4 regions of the Zoogloea sp. JDB1 genome follow, and region 3 is predicted to be linked to each of the others. Evidence: riboswitches for the same ligand, from Rfam matches in the RefSeq annotation. Region 3 holds a riboswitch; each other region holds the start of a gene.
What was found. A riboswitch is a leader RNA that binds a small molecule or an ion and turns the genes downstream of it on or off. The one in region 3 is predicted to bind cobalamin.

Region 1 (5,102 bases), 2.7 Mb from region 3:
GGTCGGTCATGGAGGTGTTTGTGGGCTCGTTGGGGTCTTGTGGTTTTCTTGTGAGTTACCTGTGGATTTCCTGTGGAGCGACTGAGTTCGCCCAACAGCTACAACAGGCACAGTAAAGGTCTGGACTGTGTCCAGCGGCTTTCAGGCTGGGACGAACAGCGTTGCCGTACCGTCGGCGACGGCCCGCAGCGGATGGCCGAAGGCCGCCGACAGGCGCTCGGCGGTGAGCACTTCGGCGGCCGTGCCGAAGATATGGCCGCCTGCGCCGTCGAGCAGCAGCACGTGGCTGGCGTAACGGGCGGTCAGATTGATGTCGTGGAGGACCATCGCCACGCCGGCGCCGGCGCTGGCCAGCTCGCGGAAGTGGTCTAGCACCGCGACTTCATGGTGCAGGTCCAGGTGGGCCAGCGGTTCGTCGAGCAGATACAGGCGCGGCCGCTGGACCAGCAGGGTGGCGATGGCGAGGCGCTGGCGCTCACCGCCGGACAGCGTGGGCACCTGGCGTTCGGCAAAGCTGTCAAGGCCCATGCTGGCCAGTGCGGTGAGCGCGATCGCTTCGTCTTCTGGCCCTTCCCAGTCCCACCGGCCGAGGTAGGGGTGGCGGCCGACGAGGGCGGTTTCGAGCACCGTCGCGCTGAAGAAATCCGGCTGGCTCTGGGCCAGCAGGCCGCGCAGGCAGGCTTCGTGGCCGCGCGGCCAGGCGGCGTAGGGCTGGCCGGACAGCAGCACGGTGCCGGCGGCGGCCGCGCGCAGGCCAGCCAGGGTGTGCAGCAGGGTGGTCTTGCCGGCGCCGTTGCGGCCGAGGATCACCAGGGTGTCGCCGGGCTGCAGAGTGAAATCCAGATCCTTTACCACGTCGCGGTGGCCCACCTGAACGGTGAGGCGGTCGGTGGCGAGGACTGGCGGGCGCACATCCATCTTCATCGTGGATGCCTTGCCAGCAGGAACAGGAAGACCGGCACGCCGATCAGCGCGGTCAGCACGCCGACAGGCAGCTGGATCGGTGCGACCACCGTGCGCGCGGCGGTGTCGGCAGCACACAGCAGCACGCCGCCGGCCAGCGTGGCAGCGGGAAGCAGCAGACGCTGGTCGTTGCCGATGGCCAGGCGAACCAGATGCGGCACGATCAGGCCGACGAAGCCCACCGAGCCGACGGTGGTCACCGCCACTGCGGTGAGCAGTGCGCCGAGACCGTAGACCAGCATGCGCAGGCGGCCGACGCGCACGCCGAGGGCGCGGGCGGTGATCTCGCCGCGGGCCAGCAGGTTGAGTTCGCGGGCGAAGGGCAGGGCGGCCAGCAGGCCGAGGACCAGCAGGGCCAGTGCCGGCCATGGCCGGCTGGCGCTGCTGGCATCGCCCATCAACCAGAACAGCATGCCCTTGACCCGGCCTTCGGGGGCCAGGCTCAGCATCAGCGCCACTGCCGCGCCGCAGCCGGAAGCGACGATGACTCCGGTGAGCAGCAGGCGGGTCTGCGTCCACGAACCGTCGCCGTGGGCGAGGCCGAAGACCAGCAGCGTGGCGCCGAGGGCGCCGATGAAGGCGCCGGTGTCGATCCATCCGGCCGTCGCTCCGGCCAGGATCGTGCCCAGGGCGCCAACCGCCGCCCCACCGGAAATGCCCAGCACGTAGGGGTCGGCCAACGGGTTGCGCAGCAGCACCTGCATCAGCGCACCGGCCAGCGCCAGCAGGCCGCCGCAGGCGAAGGCGGCGATGGCACGGGGCAGGCGCAGTTGGCGGACGATGTCCGCCTCCATGCTGCCTTCACCGCTGCCCAGCGCTGCCAGCAGATCGTGCCCGGACACCGGCATGGCGCCGGCCGACAGGGACCAGGCGAAGGCCGCCAGCGCCGTCGCCATCAGGCCGGCGATGACCAGCCGGGCGCGCATGCGCATGTTGCGCATGCTCACCGGTTGATGTCGGGCGGCGGCGTGCCCGTCGGCCATGGTCCCTCCGTGCATGGGGCTTATTTCGGTGCGTAGCGTACGCCGAAGAAGACGTTGGCGCCGGCCGTCTTGAAGCCCCAGGCGGTTTCGTACTGCTTGTCGAGGATGTTGTTGGCCCGTGCCTCGAGGCCCAGCTCCTTGCTCAGCGCGTACTTGGCGAAGGCGTTCACCAGCCCGTAGCCGCCCATCGGGTTGACCTCGCTGGTGCGGTCGTAGCGGCCGCCGGAGCCTTGCCATTCGGCGCCCACGGTGAGGGCCGCGAAGCTGCGGCTGATCGCTAGGTTGCCGGTCTTGTTGGCGCGGCGCTGCAGGCGTTTGCCGGTGTCGAGGTCCTTCGGATCGAGGAAGTCGATGTTGGCGACGATGTCGAAGCCGGCGAGCTGGCCGCCGTAGCCCAGGCTGATGCCTTCGAGGCGGGCGCTGCCGACGTTCTGCGGGATGAAGTTCTGGTCGTTGATGATCAGGTTGGTGATGCGATTGCGGAAGTAGGTGGCGCTGACGCTCTGCCCGTGCTGTTCCCACAGCAGGCCGACTTCCTTGTTGTAGGCGCTTTCCGGCTTCAGATTCACGTTGCCGTAGCCGGGGTAGTACAGCTCGTTGAAGGTCGGCGCACGGAAGGCGTTGCCGATGCTGCCCTGCACACGCAGCGTCGGCAGGATCTGGTAGCCGTAGCCGGCGTAGCCGGTGGTCTTGCCGCCGAACTGGCTGTTGTCGTCGTGGCGGGCGTTGAGCTGGACCTTGTGCGGGCCGAAGCCGGCGGTCCACCCGAGCAGGGCCGAGTTGATCGAGCGGCCGACGTCGAAGGTGTCCTGGTTGACGGCCTTCTGGTGCAGGTTCTCGTAGGCGGCGAGCAGGGTACCGATCGGCAGGCGGATGTCGTTCTGCCACATGAATTGCTGCTGGGTGGTCTTGATCGACGCGCCACTGGGGGCGTAGGACGCGAAGTCCTTCGAATCGTCGACGGACTGGCCGAAGCGAACGGTGCTGGTCCAGACGTCGCTGAGGCGGTTGCGGCTGTACAGGTTCCAGACGTTCTGCACGTCGTCGTTGAAGTTGTCGAAGCCGAGGCCCGAGTCATAGTGGTTACGGCTGGTGGCGTAGAGGATTGAGCCGCCGACTTCATGGCCATCTGCCACGCGGTAGCTCAGCTTGGCCGACAGGTTGCTGTTGCGGTACGGATCCTTGTCCGGGTTGTAGTAGTAGGGCTGCTTGGTCTTGCTGTAGATGGCGCTGTAGCCGTCGCTCTCGGCGTAGCCACCGCGCACCGAGTAGGACAGCTTGTCGGTGCCGCCGGACACGCCGGCAGAGGTTTCGCGGGTGCCGTAGCTGCCGACGCCGACGAAGGCGTCCACCTTCGGCGCGCCTTCGCCCTTGCGCGTGAAGATCTGGATCACGCCGCCGATCGCGTCGGCGCCGTACAGTGCGGAAGCCGGGCCGCGGACGATTTCGATGCGTTCGATCTGCGACAGCGGGATGTCCTGCCAGCTCGGCGAGCCGAGAGTGGCGGAGCCGAGGCGCATGCCGTCCACGACCAGCAGGGTCTGGCGCGGGCTGGCGCCGCGAATGAAGATGTCGGTGGCCTTGCCGGGGCCGCCGCTGGAAGCCATCTGGATGCCGGGCTGGCGGGCCAGCAGTTCCGGCAGCGAGAAGGTCGAGCCGGCGCGTTCGATCTGCTCGCGCTCGATGACGGTCACGTCGGCGAGGGACTCGTCGGCACGCTGGGCCTGACGGGTCGCGGTAACGACAACCGTGGGTTGTTCGGCGGGGGCAGCCAGAGCGATGGCGGGGAAGGCGGAGGCGACCGCCAGGGCAGCTGTGGAAAGTCGGATGATCATCTGTCAGGTTCTCCCGGACCCGGTGGCGTCCCCGCCGACTCGGGTGGATTGCGTGTGGAAGCGCAGGGGAGGTACCGCAGAAGGCCGGACAGGATCACGGCCGCGCGCGTTGCCACCACCCCGTGGCACTTCCGCTGTTGTGTGATCGAGGCCGGTATCCGGGCTCGCAAGCCGAGCCGGTGCGGCACAATGCCGACCGGACAGGACGCATCGCCTTCCCAGACCCGACGGGCCCAGTGGCTATGTGATGCGCCTTGCGCTTGCTTACCGTTGCGGGGGCAGCACAGGCCTTGCGGCTTCCTTGGAAGCACGCGCACCTGTTTCCCGTTTAACTCCTGACCTGGACGGCCGCTGGAGCACCTGGAGCACGCGTATCGCCGGACCGATTCGGCCCTGTGGCGACAACGGCGGCGATAATAGCACCAAAATCAGTCACTTCCCGAATTGGGTTGACGTGAGCGTCAATCCGCTGGAGCCTCTTATGTCATCCGAATTGATCCTGGGCGGTGCCCGTTCCGGCAAGAGCCGCCATGCCGAGCAGGCTGCCGCCGCCAGCGGCCTGGCCGTGCATGTGATCGTTACCGCCGAGGCGCTGGACGAGGAAATGTGTGTGCGCATCGCACGCCACCAGGCCGACCGGCCGGCCGGCTGGAATGTCGTCGAAGCGCCCCGCGCGTTGGCGGCGGCACTGCAGGCGACGACAGCGCCGGAGCGCTGTGTGGTTGTCGATTGCCTGACCCTGTGGCTGGCCAACCTGCTCGACGGGGCCGAGAACCTGCCGTCGGCCGCCGGTGCCGAGCTGCTGCCGGCCTTCGCCCGCGAGCGTGCGGCGTTGCTCGAGCTGATTCCGCAGTTGCCGGGGAAAGTGATCTTCGTCGCCAATGAGGTGGGTCTCGGCCTGGTGCCGGAGAGTCCGCTGGGCCGCCTGTTCCGCGACGAGGCCGGGCGTCTCAATCAGGCCGTGGCGGCCCTGTGCGGGCGGGTGATTTTCGTCGCCGCGGGCCTGCCGCTGGTCCTCAAGGGGACCTGAAGGGCGGGTGGTAATAGGTCACAGTTCGGCGATGTCCCGCCACATAGCGGCCGCTGCTTGCTGCACGGCACCATCGATCCCTCAAAAAAACAAAAGGGATCCACACCATGAGCACTCAACGCCTTGCCAGCAACGTCGGGCAGATCTGCCGCATTGCGCTGCCGTCCTACCCGGGCAGCGGCGCTACCTGGTACGTGGATGGCGCCAACGGCGCGGTCCGCGTATGCCTCGAGGAAAGCCAGGCGACGGTCGCGCAGCGGCGCGACGGCAGTCAGGTTTTTTCGGTAATAG
Region 2 (5,102 bases), 110 kb from region 3:
GGCTCCTTTCCGCAGACCATGGAGATTCGCCAGGCGCGCAGTGATTTCAAGGCCGGCCGTCTCGACGCCGCCGGTTACAAGACGGCGATGCAGGCCGAAATCGCACGCAGCGTCCGTGAGCAGGAGACTCTCGGCCTGGACGTGCTGGTGCACGGCGAAGCCGAGCGCAACGACATGGTGGAATATTTCGGCGAGCAGCTCGACGGCTATGCTTTCAGCCAGTTCGGTTGGGTCCAGTCCTACGGTTCCCGCTGCGTCAAGCCGCCGATTCTCTTCGGCGATATCAGCCGTCCGCAGCCGATGACCGTGGAGTGGATCACCTACGCGCAATCCCTCACCGCGAAGCCAATGAAGGGCATGCTCACCGGACCAGTGACCATCCTGAACTGGTCTTTCGTGCGCGATGACCAGTCCCGCGCACTATCGTGCAAACAGCTCGCGCTGGCGATCCGCCAGGAAGTCCTGGACCTGGAAAAGGCCGGCATCCGGGTGATCCAGATCGACGAAGCGGCGCTGCGCGAAGGCCTGCCGCTACGCAAGGCCCAGTGGAAGGACTACCTGGACTGGGCGGTCGAATCCTTCCGCATCGCCGCCAACGGCGTGCGCGACGAAACGCAGATCCACACCCACATGTGCTACTCGGAATTCAACGACATCATCGCGTCCATCGCCGACATGGACGCCGACGTGATCACCATCGAGACCTCCCGCTCGGACATGGAGCTGCTCGACGCCTTCGACGATTTCCAGTACCCGAACGAGATCGGCCCCGGCGTCTACGACATCCATTCGCCGAACATCCCGACCGAGGCGCATATCGTCGAATTGATGAAGAAAGCCGCCGAGTGCATTCCGGCGGAACGGCTGTGGGTGAATCCGGATTGCGGCCTGAAGACCCGCCAGTGGGCCGAAGTGATTCCGGCGCTGACCCACATGGTGGCAGCCGCCAGAACCTTGCGCGCAGCCGCCTGAGGGGCGATTGGACGTGTGCGAAGGCTTTGATTTCAGAGGGGAAGGGCCCAGCGCCTTGTTTCGGGCCCTTCTGGCGTCACGAATCAGAAGCTGATGCGCACGCCGAGTCGAACCGTACGCGGCTCCAGAGGGTGTACCAGGCGTCCGTCGATAGCCGATCCGGTACCGCAACCGCCGGTGCCGGCGAGCGCTTCGCTGCGCGTGCATGCGCCGCCCCAGTATTCGATGTCATTGGCCTTCTTGTTGAGAAGGTTCAACACATCGAGCGTTGCCTGCCATTGCTTGTTGAAGCGGTAGCCGAACTTGAGGTTGGTCATCCAGAAGGCCTCGGACTTCTCGGCGCCGGTTTCTTCCAGATCATAGGAGCCCAGATAGCGCATGCGGACCCCACCGAACCAGGTGCCGCCATCGTCGTAGGTCACGCCGAGCGAGGCGGCCAACGGAATGGCGTTGGGGACACGCCGTCCGCCATTGGTTTCGTTCCTGAACCGGGCCCTGGAAAGCGCCAGATCGGCATCGACAATGACGCCGGAGAACGGGGTGAAGTAGTTGGACCATTCGATACCGCTGCGCTTCGATGCGCCCTTGGGCTCGGTGACCCCTTCGTCGCCGATGAAGACGAGTTCCGACGCCAGGTCCATCTGCCACACCGACAGGCTGCTGTTCCAGCCGGGCAGCGGCACCATGCGCACGCCGAGCTCGCTGCCTTTCGCCTTGACGATCAGGGGAACTGCGTCGATAGCGCTGCCGTCCTGGGGATTCACCCTGGCGGTGGCTCCACGCGCATCGTTGCTATGAAATCCGTGCCCCCAGTTGGCGTAGAACTCGGTTGGACCCACCAGATTGAAGGGCCCAAAGACCGCGCCCAGTTTCGGGCTGGCCTGGCTGGCGGAGGCGTCGCCGCCGTTCGTCATGTTGTTGGCACCGCCCAGTGCGGTGGATTCGGCACGGATAGCGTCGTAGCGGGCGCCAATGTTGGTGCGGAACCAGGGTAGCCATTGCGTCCTGGCGTCAATGAAGACGCCCGACGCTGTTTCAGTGATCCTGTCTTCGCGAACGGTGTCGGTGCGCTGGCGATTGACCGTGTTGTAGAGGCCGACCTTGCTGATGCGGTCCTGGCGCAGCTGGACGCCGGCGGTGAGCTCGGTATCCCGCAGCGCGGGGCTGAGGAACCAGGTGCGGCGGAGATCGCCCCCCCAGACGACGCGCTGGTCAGCTTGTTCATGCTGGTCGCCGGCGAGGCCGCTGATATAGCCGGAGGGCGCGGAGAACAGATTCAGCCCGTAATCGATCACGTAGGCGTTGGCACGGGTGGCGCTGTTCTCGCCGGTGAGCGCCCATTCGCCGGACAGGCTGTAGCGATGCGTGTGTCCGCCGTCGTTGGGAAGCAGGGTGCCGTAGCGGCCGATTTCGCCACTGGCGATGGCTCTCGCGGGCACGTGTTCGGATGCGGTCCAGTCGGCCTTGTAGAGCATGGCCGTCAGGGCGAAGCCGTTGGCGGCGGTTCCCGACGACAGCCGGAAGACGGCGTTCTGTTTCTCGAGGTTTTCCGGTTGATCCCAGGGGCCATCGTTTCCGGCCACCTCGATCCCCGCCAGCAGGTTGAAGCCGTTGAACTCCGTGCTGCCCGCAGTGAGCAGGCGGCTGTAGTTGTGCTGGCCGACGGTCAGGTCGATGAAGGGGGCAGCCAGCTTCCGCTGGTAGTCGATGCGGGCACTGCCGCTGGTGGCGAAATCACCGTCCTCCGCGCCGTAGACGCCCTTTTTGTACTTCACGGTACTGACCAGCTCGGGAATCAGGAAATTGAGATCCATGTAGCCCTGGCCGTGCGCGTGGCTGACCATGTTGATGGGCATGCCCATGACGTGGGTCGAGAAGTCGCTGCCGTGGTCGAGGTTGAAGCCGCGCAGGAAGTACTGGTTGGCCTTCCCGTCGCCGGAGTGCTGGGTGACGATCATGCCTGGCACGACCTCCATCACTTCGGCAGGGCGAAGCAGCGGCCGGTTCGCCAGTTGCTTCGCGGTGACGGTGCCTTCGCTCGCGGAATCGGCTACTCCTATCAAATCCCTGCTACTGCTGTTGACGGTGACTTCCTGCAGCGTGGGAATACCGGCTGCGAAAGCAGGGAAGGAGCACGTGGAAAGGACGGCCAGCATCAGGGGCCGCATGCGCTGCTTCATCATGAAGATGGCGGCGCGACGGGAGAAGCTGCGGGGCGAGGGAGGGTGGAACTTGCGTTGCGCGTCTGGCATGAGGTCGAACGTCCTGGTGGACCGTCCGCACAGCGAAGACGACAGGCAGTGCCAGAGGCAGTGTGCTTTTGCCGCCCTCTGCACCCCGCAGACGGTCTGTTGCAAGCGCCCCCGGTCTGATCCAGGGACATCGAGCAACAGGCCGGTCTCCGGGCTCGCAAGTGACATCGGACCGATGTCGAGTGCATCGCCTTCCCAAACTCTTCGCGCACGCCGTGTTCGACGTCACGTAGGAGATCAGTGGCTGGCCATCGGGGAGGACGACCGGGATGTACCTGAACTTGCTTACCGTTGCGGGGGCAGCCAAGGCTTTGCAGAAAAACTACGCACCTTGTTCCCGTTTAACCCGGAATGCCATGGCATTCCGGGCACCTGCTGCATGGGATCGCTGAAATTCGAAGTGAATTCAACGAAGCCGCGCATTCTATGCCTTGTTGAAAAACTCTGTCGATATGAGATTTGTATGGTTTGGGCCAAGGCGCCCGGGCGATCAGGTTGATGTCGTGCCCGGATGGTGTCCAATCCGCCAGGATTTCAGACCTTGTACAGCTGTAGTGTGGCGATCTGACGTTGGGCCTGTTCGTCCAGGCTGCGGGCTGTGACGGACGATTGCTCCGCTGCGGCAGCGGCCTCTTCGGCCATCTGTGCGATGCGCTCGATCTGCACGGCGATGTTGTTGCTGGCTGCACCTTGCTCGCGGATTGCGTCCGAAATCTCGGATACGACGTGGGCGGTGTCGCTGGCCGCCGTACCGATTTCCTTGATCGCCTTGTCCGCGTCGTCGGCGCGGGAAACGCTCTGCACCACGAGCGTTTCCGCTGCTTCCATTTCTCGTGCGGCCTGTTCGGAGTGTCGGCGCATGGCCTCGATGGTGGAGGAGATCTCCTGCGTCGAACTGGACGTACGTTCGGCCAGTTTGCGCACTTCGTCAGCCACCACCGCGAAGCCGCGCCCCTGTTCGCCTGCCCGGGCTGCTTCGATTGCCGCATTCAGGGCCAGCAGGTTGGTCTGGTCGGCGACGTCCTTGATGACCTGCACGACCGAGCCAACCCGTTCTCCCTGTGAGCCCAGTTCGCGCAGAGAAGTCGCTGCGGCACTGACCGAGGCGGAAATGCTGCGGATATCACCGATGGTTCTATCGATGGTCGTTGAGCCGGTCTTGGCCATGTTGCCGGATTGATCGGCCAGGGAGTGGGCCTCGTTGGCGCGGTCGCCTACGTGATTGACGCTGACCGTCATTTCCTCGACGGTTGCGGCGATGGCGGAGGAGGCTTCGCTCTGGGTGCCTGCCGCATTTGCGACCTGATCGGATGCAACTGCCATTTCACGGCTTGCATCGGCGACCGACCTTGCACCTTCCGCGAGGCTGCGGAAATTGTCCTGGAGTTTGGAGAGCAATTGGTTGAAGGCTGTTGCGGTTTCACCGATCTCGTCCATGCGCAGCACGGGAGCACGGACCGTGAAATCCTGGCTGTCGTTCACATGAACAATGGTGTCGCGCATGCCGGCGAGACTCGTCCGGAACGAAATGATCAGGAAATACGCCATGATGATGACAATCAGGCAGGCAGCAACAAGGGAGCCAGAGGTCATCCACTGGGCAGTCGCGGCATCGGCTGTGTTCTCGCGGTTCAGTTTGTTGGCGAGCTCATAGTTGTATTCCATGTCCTTTTGGAGCGCATCGCCGGCGGCCCGTGCTTTCTCACGGAGCGTTCCGCGCAAGAAATCCCGAACATCGGCCATGTCGTTGGCGCTGAGCTTGCGGTAATACTCTTCCCTGGTCGAGCGGTAGTCGGCAATTGCCTGAAGCGCCTTGTCCAGCAATTGCTTGTCTGTTTCGTCCGAGATCAACTCGCGACCGTATTTCTGCAACTGGGC
Region 3 (5,102 bases):
CTGTGGCCGTTGGTGCCTTTGATGCGGCTGCCGAGGGCGCGCACAGGAGTCCAGTCGTTGCCGAGGCCGCCGGCGTATTTCTGCAGCAGCGCGTTCTCCTTGACGGCCTGGTAGATGCCCTCCAGATCGTCCGAGACCGTGGTGAGGTAGCAGGAGGACAGCTGGGAGTGGCGCGTGCCGCTGTTGAACAGGGTCGGCGTCGAGCACATGAAGTCGAAGCTCGAGATCAGCCCGTAGAACTCGATGGCACGGGCCTCCCGGTCGATCTCATTGAGGGCGAGGCCCATCGCGACGCGCATGAAGAAGATTTGCGGCAGCTCGATGCGGCGGCCGTCCTCGTGCAGGAAATAGCGGTCGTAGAGGGTCTGCAGGCCCAGGTAGCCGAACTGCAGGTCGCGTTCTGGGCGCAGGGCGGCGGTGAGGCGGGCCAGGTCGAAGTCGGCCAGGCGCGGGTCGAGCAGCCCGGCGGCGATCCCGCGGCCGACGAATTCCGGCAGCTGCTCGGCGTACAGCCCGGCCAACGCATCCAGTTGCACGCCGTGGCCCAGCACCTCCCGCGCCAGGCTGACCAGCAGCAGGCGCGCGGTGGCCTGGTTGTAGCCGGGTTCGCGCTCGATCAGCCCGCGGGCGGAGAGGATCAGGGCCTGGTCCACGTCGGCGAGGGGCACCCCGTCGTAGAGGTTGCGGAGGGCGTGATCGAGGATGGTCTGGGGGCTGACGCCATCGCCCAGGCCGGCGCAGGCTGCCCGGCAGTTGGCCAGCAGGCGGGCGGTGTCGAGGGGGATGCGGCGCTCGCCGTCCAGCACGTGGAGGACAGTCGCGGTGGCGGCGTCGACCGGCACGGAGGCCCGTTCCGCCGACCGGCGCTCCCGGTACAGCACATAGGCGCGGGCCACGTCGTGCTCGCCGGAGCGCATCAGGGCCAGTTCGACCTGATCCTGGATGTCCTCGATGGACACCGTGCCGCCGTCCGGCAGGCGGCGGGTGAGGGCGCGCAGCACGGTGTCGGTGAGGCGGCCGACGATCTCGCGGACGCGGGACGAGGCGGCGCTGGCGTTGCCTTCCACGGCGAGGAAGGCCTTGGTCATGGCCACGGCGATCTTGTCGGCGTTGAAGGCGACGACGGCCCCGTTGCGGCGGATGACCTGCAGCGCGGCGACGGCGGATTCATGGCTGCCGGCGTGGCTCGGCGGGGATTTCAGGATGGCGGTCTGCAAAGCGGGTTCTCCGTGTCCGGGGGGCGGAGAGCCGAGGGCGCTGCCTTTGCACGATGGCGGGAATCCGGCAGGGCGGCCCACTACGCAACGGCGGCAAGACTCCTCGTTTCAGGGACACCCCGCCCCAAAAGCGCAAAAAGGATTGGGCCATGGCAGGTCTCCTGACTCTCGGGTCCGCGTGTCGTGCCGGCCTTCCCGGAGCGCATCCAGTGGCTGTGGGGGCACGAAACTCGCCGATTACAGTTGCGGGGGCAGTGCCGGCATTGAGACCGTGGTCTCGCACCGGCTTCCCTTTTCATCCCCTTGCGGGGAACCAATGACGGGGCGGAGTGTAGGCGGCGGCTGGTGGGGATGTCAATGCGTTGATCGGCTATTTAGTGATTGAGGTGATTTATGGATCAACCAATAGTAGGTCTTGGTTCTGGGGGTATCGCTGGGTGAGCGCACCTGATCCTCCATGGGGATGCAGGCGTTACGGCCGATGGATGTGCGGGGGGACACCTGCTTGCTGTTCGTGGCGCTGACTCCGGTGCTTGCATCCACGTAAGGATCACTTTATGTTCAAACGACTGTACGAGGACGGAGTATCAGAAGTGGCTGCACCGAAAGCTGTCGAAACCCCCAATGCGGACACCCGCGAACGAATTCTCGATGCGGCCGAGCGCCTCTTCATGGCGAACGGCTACGAAGGGACGTCGATGCGCCAGATCACCAGCGGGGCAGGCGTCAACCTGGCAGCGGTGAATTACCACTTCGGCTCCAAGGAGTCCCTGATGCAGGAGGTCTTCCGCCGGCGGCTCGACTGGCTCAACGATGAGCGCATGCGCATCCTCGACGCGCTGGAGCGGGAATCGGCGGGCAAGCCGTTGAAGCCGTCGCAGATCGTGGATGGTTTTTTCGGGACGCTGCTGCGCCTGGCCGACAACGAGGCCCGCGGCGGCATGACTTTCCTGCGCCTGCTCGGGCGAACCCTCACCGAGCCCACCGAGTTCATCCATACCTTTCTCGCCCGCGAATACCGGACCGTCGTCGAGCGCTACAAGGAAGCGCTGTTCAAGGCGCTGCCGGATGTGCCCAAGGCCGAGATCGTCTGGCGCTTCCACTTCATGCTCGGCGCCACCTCGTTCGCGATCGCCGGCATCGACGCGTTGCGCGTCGTGACGGACTGGCAGATCGAGGACGAGGCTGAGATGGACCGCTTCGACAGGCTGCTGCCGCGCCTGATGTCCTTCCTGCTCGGTGGCCTGCGGGCGCCGTTGCCGCAGTTTGGGGGCGTTGCGGATTGACTGAGCCTGGGTCCCGGCGTGATGTTTTGTGCAGCTGGGACCTGCAGCGGAGCGGGCGAACGCCTTTGAGAAGGGCGGCCCACCATCCTTTCCCTGACACCCTTGTCTGTGCAGGCACACAAAAAAGACTTGCCGGCTCGAAGTAGCATCCTTATTATTAAACGAACGTTTGAACTACAGTTGGCTGGAAAAGCCTTGAGGTCGCAAGGCTGTTTTTTTGCCATGAAATTAAAACGAACGTTTGCGCAATTTGGTTTCGATGTTCTTGCTTATTACAAAAGTACAGAAGGAGACGACTCGATGCGAAACATGGTGCAGCCCCGCCTGATCCCCTGCCTCCTGACAGGGCTGGCATTTTCCGGTGCAGCAACGGCCGCCGGCTTCCAGCTCATGGAGCAGAACGGCTCGGGCCTTGGGACGGCCTATGCCGGCCAAGCCGCAGTTGCGGAGGATGCCAGCACGATCTATTTCAATCCGGCCGGAATGACGCTGCTGTCGGGCACCCACAACTTCAGCGCGGTGACGACGGTGATCAACCGCAGCACGCGTTTCACGAATGAGGGAACCACGCCGATGCCGGTCATCAATCCACTGACCGGTGCCCCCACCGGCGCCTTCCATGCAGTCGGCGATTCGGGCGGCAACGGCGGCGGTGCGCACCTGGTGCCGGCGATCTACTACGCCTATGCCTTGTCGCCCGACTGGCGGCTGGGCCTCGGGATAGGGCCGACCTTCGCCGACGAGACGGAATACGACAGCACCTTCGCCGGACGTTTCTCCGGTCAGAAGACCCGCATTCGCCACATCAACGTCAATCCCTCCGTCGCCTACCGGGTCAATGAGCAACTGTCCCTCGGCTTCGGCGTCGATTACGTCGACAGCAAGATCGAATTCACGCAGGCGACACCCTATGTCGGTGCACCGGTCGGGCGGCTGAAAGGGGACGGTCGGGCCTGGGGCTACAACGCCGGCCTGATGTACCAGTTCGATCCGGCAACCCGGCTGGGCGTGAGCTACCGCTCCAAGGTCAAGGTCGACCTCGACGGCACGCAGACCGTCACCGGCCTGATCGATCGGTCGATCACCGCCTCCATCGAAACGCCGGACACCTTGTCCGTCGCGCTGCACCACAAACTTGACGAGCGCTGGACCCTGCTGGGCGATTACACCTGGACCGGCTGGAGCAGTCTGCAGGCCCTTGCGCCCAAGGTGGCTGCCAGCGGCGCATCGGCCACGGCACCGCTCCGCTATAACTTCAAGGACACTTGGCGAGTTGGCGTCGGCGCCACCTGGCAGTACAACCAGGACTGGAAGCTGCGTGCCGGCACCGCGTACGACAAGAATCCAATTCCGGACGACGCAAGCCGCACGATGACCGTACCCGACGCAGACCGCATCTGGTTGGCCTTCGGTGCCAAGTGGACTGTTGCGCCCAAGACCAGCCTCGACTTCGGCTACGCCCACCTGTTTCTCAAGGACACCCACACGGCGCGGGCGGTCACGAACACCGCCGAGACGGTGACGCTGCAGACCGTGCGCGGCAAATTTGAAAACAGTGTCGATCTGCTTTCCATCCAGCTGAACTACGGCTTCTGATCCACGATGACGATTTATATTACCCTTAATGCATAATTCTGATCACCAAAGGAGACAGCCCTTGAACAAGTTGATCGTAAGAAAGGCGGCGGTTCTCGGCGCCGGCGTGATGGGTGCGCAGATCGCCGCCTACCTCGCCAATGCCGATGTGCCCGTCGTGCTGTTCGACCTCCCTTCCAAGGACGGCGACAAAAGCGCGGTCGTAAGGAAAGCCCTCGACGGCCTCAAGAAGCTCGACCCGGCGCCGCTGGCGAGCAAGGACACGCTGCGCTACATCGACGCCGCCAACTACGAGGAGCACCTACCGCTGCTCGCCGACTGCGACCTGGTCATCGAGGCCATCGCCGAGCGCATGGACTGGAAACACGACCTCTACGCGAAGATCAGTCCCTTCCTGGCCTTGGACGCGGTGATTGCGTCGAACACCTCCGGCTTGTCGATGAATGTGCTGGAACAAGGCCTGCCGGAAGCGCTGCGTTCCCGCTTCTGCGGCGTGCACTTCTTCAACCCGCCGCGCTACATGCATCTGGTGGAGCTCATCGCCACGCAGCACACCGATGCCGCGCTGCTTGATGCGCTGGAAACCTGGCTCACGTCCCGCCTCGGCAAAGGTGTGATCCGCGCGCTGGACACACCGAACTTCATCGCCAACCGCATCGGCGTCTTCTCCATCCTGGCGGTGATGCACCACACCCAGGCTTTCGGCCTCGGCTTCGACGAGGTGGATGCGCTGACCGGCCCCAAGATCGGCCGGCCGAAGAGTGCCACCTACCGGACCGCCGACGTGGTCGGTCTGGACACGCTGGCCCACGTCATCAAGACGATGCAGGACACGTTGCCCGACGATCCCTGGCATGCGCACTTCACGACGCCGCCCTGGCTGACGCGGCTGATCGAGCAGGGCGCGCTGGGACAGAAGACCCGCTGCGGCATTTTCCGCAAGCAGGGCAAGGAGATCCAGGTGCTTGACTTGGCCGAGCAGGGCTATCGGCTGTCGTCCGGT
Region 4 (5,102 bases), 970 kb from region 3:
GCCCGCGACACCTTCGAGATGCTGCACGCCAAGGGCGTCTTCATGGAAGCCAAGCCCTTCTCGGTGGGCTTCCGCATCGAGCATCCGCAATCACTGATCGACAAGGCCCGCCTCGGACCCCACGCCGGCCATCCGCTGCTCGGCGCCGCCGACTACAAGCTGGTGCATCACGCCTCCAACGGCCGCGCGGTATACAGCTTCTGTATGTGCCCGGGCGGCACGGTGGTGGCCGCCACGTCGGAACCGAACCGCGTCGTCACCAACGGCATGAGCCAGTATTCGCGCAACGAGCGCAACGCCAACGCGGGCATCGTGGTCAGCATCGATCCCGAGAAGGATTACCCCGGCGGCCCGCTGGCCGGCATCGAGTTCCAGCGCAAGCTGGAGAGCCATGCCTTCGTGCTCGGCGGCGGCACCTACGAAGCCCCAGCTCAGCTGGTCGGCGACTTCCTGCGCGGCAAGGCCTCCACCGCGCTGGGCGGCGTCGAGCCGTCCTACAAGCCGGGCGTGCTGCTCGGCGATCTGGCCACGGCGCTGCCCGACTACGCGATCACCGCGATGCGCGAGGCTATCCCGGCCTTCGACCGCCAGATCCGCGGCTTCAACATGTACGACGCGGTGCTCACCGGCGTCGAGACGCGCACCTCGTCACCGCTACGCATCACCCGCGGCGAGGATCTGCAGAGCCTTAACACCAAGGGCCTCTACCCGGCCGGCGAAGGTGCCGGCTACGCGGGCGGCATCCTGTCGGCCGGCGTGGACGGCATCCGGGTCGCGGAAGCCGTCGCCGCCAGCCTGCTCCAGCAGGGCTGAACCCGAACGTAGCGGCGGCCAACCGCTACTGCTGCGCGCGATGATCTCCAACCTGGTGGACAACGCCTTGCGCTACACGCCTGCCGGTGGCGTCATGACGGTGCAGGTGAATGTTCAGGCAGACGATGCCGGCGCGCCGCCGATGGCCCCGCCTGCGCGTGGAGGATGACAGCCCGGGTGCAGCCGACCGGCCGGGGCTGGCCGTCACCGTGCGCCTGCCCCTCACCGCCTCGGCGGACTCAGCGCACGACGAATGAACGGAAGCTGTTTTCCTTGCCGAGGACGAGCCGACCGAACTCGTCCAGCAGCTCAGGGCCGATGGCGTCCGCCGGCACGCGACAGGAGGCAAAGCCGAAGCGCTCCAGGTTGCGCGACTCGATGACTACCTGGCGGTTCTCGAAGTCGGCCCGCCACACCACCTGCACGCTGATCTCGTCGCTCACCGTGAAAGTGCCGAGCTCCAGCTCACGCTGGCGATTGCGCCGCTCGACGCATTCGAAACGCAACCCGAGGTCGAACAGCATCTGGCGCAGGCGTTCGACCGCATGGCCGGCACGCTCGATGATGCGCACACCGCCGCCCTTCAGCGTGTAGCCGAAGGTCACCCTCTCGATGCGGCCGCCATCGCTCTCGGCCTGAGTACGGAAATCTGCGAAACCCTCCAGCCAAGCCAGGTTGCGAAACGCATCGTCGGCATTCAGGAAAATGTAATTGCGCGCCACCTGGGGCTTGAGATAGTTGAGCTGGGTGCTCAGGTCGTGGAAATATTCGAAAGCCGCGCGCAAGCGCCGGTCCAGGCTGGTCTTGGCAGCGTCGACCCGTTCGAACGCATCTTCGACGGCCCGCTGGCGGGTCTCCACCTCACCGCGCAACTGGTCCAGCAGACCGCCGCTCCGCACCGTAGGCAGCGGCTCCTCGTCCTTTTGAACGGCAGCTGCCTGGCCCGCCAGGCGCACCGGCGGGAAGTCGTTGCCCGGGACCTCGTGATAGGTCTCCCTCGAACGGGGCAGGCCGGTGTAGCGGGAGTCGATCTCCTGCACGCGTTTGCGCGCTGCCTCAAGGTCAAAGGAATTGATGTCGGCGAGCAGGGCCTCGGCCTCCGCATCCAGGGCGTCGGCATTCGTGTCCTCGCATCGACTCCGGTCCCTGTCAGAACAAGCGTCAGGAAGAGAAGACGAGGCCATGCCGCGGCCGGGCGGGAAAAAGGGATCGGGTTGCACGGCAGTCAAGACACCACGGGATATTGATCCGCTGGAGGGACCGGGGTTATTACAGATGCAAGTATTCCGCTGCCTGCGGGCTGGGTCAATCCCGGAATGGTGCGGGATTACCCTCCAATCCCTGTGAAAAATTCCCAGTCCCGGAAATTCTATCCCCGAAACGGGCAAAACCCAGCATCGATCCCTGCCTGCCGCCAGGGAAGCTTGCGCGCGTAAAGAACATACAGTTAGACTCCGCGCCGTTACGGGTGCCGACCCCGCGTCTGCGGGAAAGGTGAAACGGGAAGTCCGGTGACGTCGGGAGCATGCTCTCCCCGACCATTCCGGCGCAGCCCCCGCTGCTGTAAGCCTGACGAATCTGCTCTACGCCACTGGGTTTTTCCCGGGAAGGTTGGCAGACGAGAATGAAGGCGAGCCAGAAGACCGGCCTGTGACGATTGGGTGTGGTACCGGCCCCGGGGTGTGGGCAGATCCGACCGATGGGCTTGCCCAGACCCGTTGCCGTCCTGTTCCCTCCGCTGTTTCCCGGAACCGTCGCCGCCACAGGTCCGCACCCGCCTGGTCTGTATGCGTTTGTTCTGCACATCCCCGTTGCCCTGCCGCACTTCGTTCAATCGACACGAAGGAAAGCAAACATGCACATCGAACCGGGGTACGTCGCCAGTGCCAAGATCGTCGCCGCCAACGCCGCCGCCGTGGCGCTGCTCGGCAGCCAGTCCGTCCACCTCCTCAAGCAACCGCAGCTGATCGTCCGCACGCTCATCGCCGGCGTCTTCTTCACGCTGTTCATGCAGGCCTTCCACCTGAAGGTTGGCCCGTCCGAGCTGCACTTCCTCGGCGCCATGCCGATCTACCTGTCCCTCGGCTTCGTACCGGCCTTGTTCGGCTTCGCCATTGGCCTGCTGGCCCAAGGGCTGATCTTCGAGCCGACCGACCTGGTGCACCTGGGCGTCAATACCCTGTCCCTCGCCGTGCCGCTGATGGTCGTGCATGCCACCTTCGGCCAGCGCCTCGCCAAGCTGGATGTACGCAGCATCCTCAAGCTCGACGCCGCCTTCTACAGCGGCGTGACGCTGATGGTCGGCTTCTGGCTCGCCATCGGTGAAGTCGCCACGCCCTTCTCCGCCTGGCTCGCCTTCGCTTCGTCCTACGCCGCCATCGTGATGGTCGAGCCGATCTTCACGCTGCTGGCCCTGCAGGCCATCGGCCGCCGCCAGGACAACCCGGTGGTGCGCTTCTGCTTCGCCGCGAAGGCTGCCTGATGGCCGGCAAGGTCTGGTTCGTGGGCGCCGGTCCGGGCGACCCGGAGCTGCTCACCGTGAAGGGCCGCCGCCTGCTCGAAGAAGCCGGCGCGATCCTCTTCGCCGGCTCGCTGGTCGATCAGGCGGCGACGCTGTTCGCGCCGCCCGGCTGCGAGATCCGCGACTCCAAGGACATGACGCTGGAAGAGATGAGCGCCTGGCTCCTCGACCAGACCGCCCGCCACGCCACCGTGGTGCGCCTGCAGACCGGCGACCCCGGCCTGTACGGAGCGCTGGTGGAGATGACCCGCCCGCTCACCGCCGCCGGTATCGAATGGTCGGTGGTCCCGGGCGTCTCGTCGGCCTTCGCCTCGGCGGCGGCGGCCGGCGAAACCCTCACGTTGCCGGAAGTGACGCAGACGGTGATCCTGACCCGCGTCGCCGGGCGTACGCCGATGCCGGCGGGCGAGGAACTGGAAGCCCTGGCCGCCCACAGGACGACCCTGTGCATTTTCCTGTCGATCACCCTGCTGCATGAGGTGCAGCGCGCGCTGCGCGCCGCCGGCTGGGCCGAGGACGCGCCGATCCTGGTGGTGCAGAAGGCCAGCTGGCCGGGCGAGGAAAAGATCGTCCGCGGCACCCTCGCCGACATCAAGAAACGCTGCCAGGCCGAGAAGATCGCCAGCCAGGCGATGATCATCGCCAGCCCCACGCTGGGCGCCGCCGACTGGCCGACCCTGGCCCGCTCCAAGCTCTACGACCCCGCCTTCGGCCACCGCTTCCGCAAGGCTTCGGCCGCTTCTGAAGAGACTTCCGCATGAACGACACCACCCTGCTCCTCGTCGGCCACGGCTCCCGCAACCGGGACGGCAACAAGGAAATCCTGCATTTCGCCGCCCAGTGGCGCGAACGCCACCCGGCCTGGCGCATCGAGGTGTGCTTCATCGAGCACGCCGACGTGCTGCTCGCCGAAGGCCTCGACCGCGCCGCCCGCGACAGCCGCCGCGTCGTGGTGCTGCCCTTCATCCTCAACGCCGCCGGCCACGTGAAGATGGAGCTGCCGGCCGCCATCGAGGAGGCCCGCGCCCGCCACACCGGCGTGGACTTCGGCTGCACCCGCCACCTGGGCATGGGCCGCGAGATCCTCGCCGTGCTGCAGGGCCAACTCGACCGCCTGATGAAATCCCTGGCGATGCCCGACCCGCAGACCACCGGCGTGGTCCTGCTCGGCCGCGGTTCGTCGGACGCCGGCGCCAACGGCGAACTGGCCCGCATGGCGCGCTGGCTCTTCGAAGACAACGACCACGAGATGGTGGACCTGGCCTTCACCGGCGTCACCTGGCCGCGCCTCGAGACCATCGTCCAGCGCCAGGTTCGCCTGGGCATGACTCAGATCTGCGTGGTGCCGGTGTACCTGTTCACCGGCGTGTTGATCGAGCGCATCCAGGCCCAGCTGGAACGCCTGCGCCAGCAGTACCCGCAGGTTGCCTTCGCGCTGGGCACCCACTTCGGTTTCGACAAGGGCATCTTCGATCTGCTCGACGCCCGCGTGGCCGGCGCCGAACTGCCGGAGGGTGGCCTGCTCGAATGCGACGGCTGCAAGTACCGCCAGGCGGCCGAGGCCGAACACCTGCACGACCACAGCCATACCCACACCGGCCACGCCGGCTGCGGTCATGACCACGGCCACGAGCACGGCCATGGCCACGACCACCCCCATGAACACGCCCACGCCTGAGCCCGCCATGAGCGCCAACACCGTCACCGAACAGCTCACCGCCGCCGGCCGCGCCATCGAGCACGACTCCTTTGCGATCATCGACCGGGA

Region 1: it holds a riboswitch for cobalamin, as region 3 does, so the genes downstream of both, AC1PPK_RS04150 (TonB-dependent receptor domain-containing protein) here and AC1PPK_RS17760 (ribonucleoside-diphosphate reductase subunit alpha) in region 3, are expected to answer to the same signal.
Region 2: it holds a riboswitch for cobalamin, as region 3 does, so the genes downstream of both, AC1PPK_RS17265 (TonB-dependent receptor) here and AC1PPK_RS17760 (ribonucleoside-diphosphate reductase subunit alpha) in region 3, are expected to answer to the same signal.
Region 4: it holds a riboswitch for cobalamin, as region 3 does, so the genes downstream of both, AC1PPK_RS22165 (energy-coupling factor ABC transporter permease) here and AC1PPK_RS17760 (ribonucleoside-diphosphate reductase subunit alpha) in region 3, are expected to answer to the same signal.

What each region holds. Positions count from the first base shown of each region.
Region 1 covers NZ_CM161496.1:941,412-946,513, forward strand. Annotated here, with positions in the region: gene cobO (cob(I)yrinic acid a,c-diamide adenosyltransferase) at 1-10, opposite strand, end outside; gene AC1PPK_RS04140 (ABC transporter ATP-binding protein) at 142-924, opposite strand; gene AC1PPK_RS04145 (FecCD family ABC transporter permease) at 921-1,904, opposite strand; gene AC1PPK_RS04150 (TonB-dependent receptor domain-containing protein) at 1,967-3,781, opposite strand; cobalamin riboswitch at 3,914-4,160, opposite strand; gene cobU (bifunctional adenosylcobinamide kinase/adenosylcobinamide-phosphate guanylyltransferase) at 4,263-4,811, shown strand; gene AC1PPK_RS04160 (protease inhibitor I42 family protein) at 4,919-5,102, shown strand, end outside.
Region 2 covers NZ_CM161496.1:3,811,899-3,817,000, reverse strand. Annotated here, with positions in the region: gene metE (5-methyltetrahydropteroyltriglutamate--homocysteine S-methyltransferase) at 1-972, shown strand, start outside; gene AC1PPK_RS17265 (TonB-dependent receptor) at 1,056-3,224, opposite strand; cobalamin riboswitch at 3,348-3,615, opposite strand; gene AC1PPK_RS17260 (methyl-accepting chemotaxis protein) at 3,759-5,102, opposite strand, start outside.
Region 3 covers NZ_CM161496.1:3,920,349-3,925,450, reverse strand. Annotated here, with positions in the region: gene AC1PPK_RS17760 (ribonucleoside-diphosphate reductase subunit alpha) at 1-1,217, opposite strand, end outside; cobalamin riboswitch at 1,352-1,551, opposite strand; gene AC1PPK_RS17755 (TetR/AcrR family transcriptional regulator) at 1,775-2,503, shown strand; gene AC1PPK_RS17750 (OmpP1/FadL family transporter) at 2,804-4,099, shown strand; gene AC1PPK_RS17745 (3-hydroxyacyl-CoA dehydrogenase/enoyl-CoA hydratase family protein) at 4,161-5,102, shown strand, end outside.
Region 4 covers NZ_CM161496.1:4,888,171-4,893,272, forward strand. Annotated here, with positions in the region: gene AC1PPK_RS22150 (NAD(P)/FAD-dependent oxidoreductase) at 1-813, shown strand, start outside; gene AC1PPK_RS22155 (hypothetical protein) at 854-982, shown strand; gene AC1PPK_RS22160 (hypothetical protein) at 1,053-1,997, opposite strand; cobalamin riboswitch at 2,263-2,479, shown strand; gene AC1PPK_RS22165 (energy-coupling factor ABC transporter permease) at 2,669-3,295, shown strand; gene cobM (precorrin-4 C(11)-methyltransferase) at 3,295-4,095, shown strand; gene AC1PPK_RS22175 (sirohydrochlorin chelatase) at 4,092-5,012, shown strand; gene AC1PPK_RS22180 (precorrin-8X methylmutase) at 5,020-5,102, shown strand, end outside.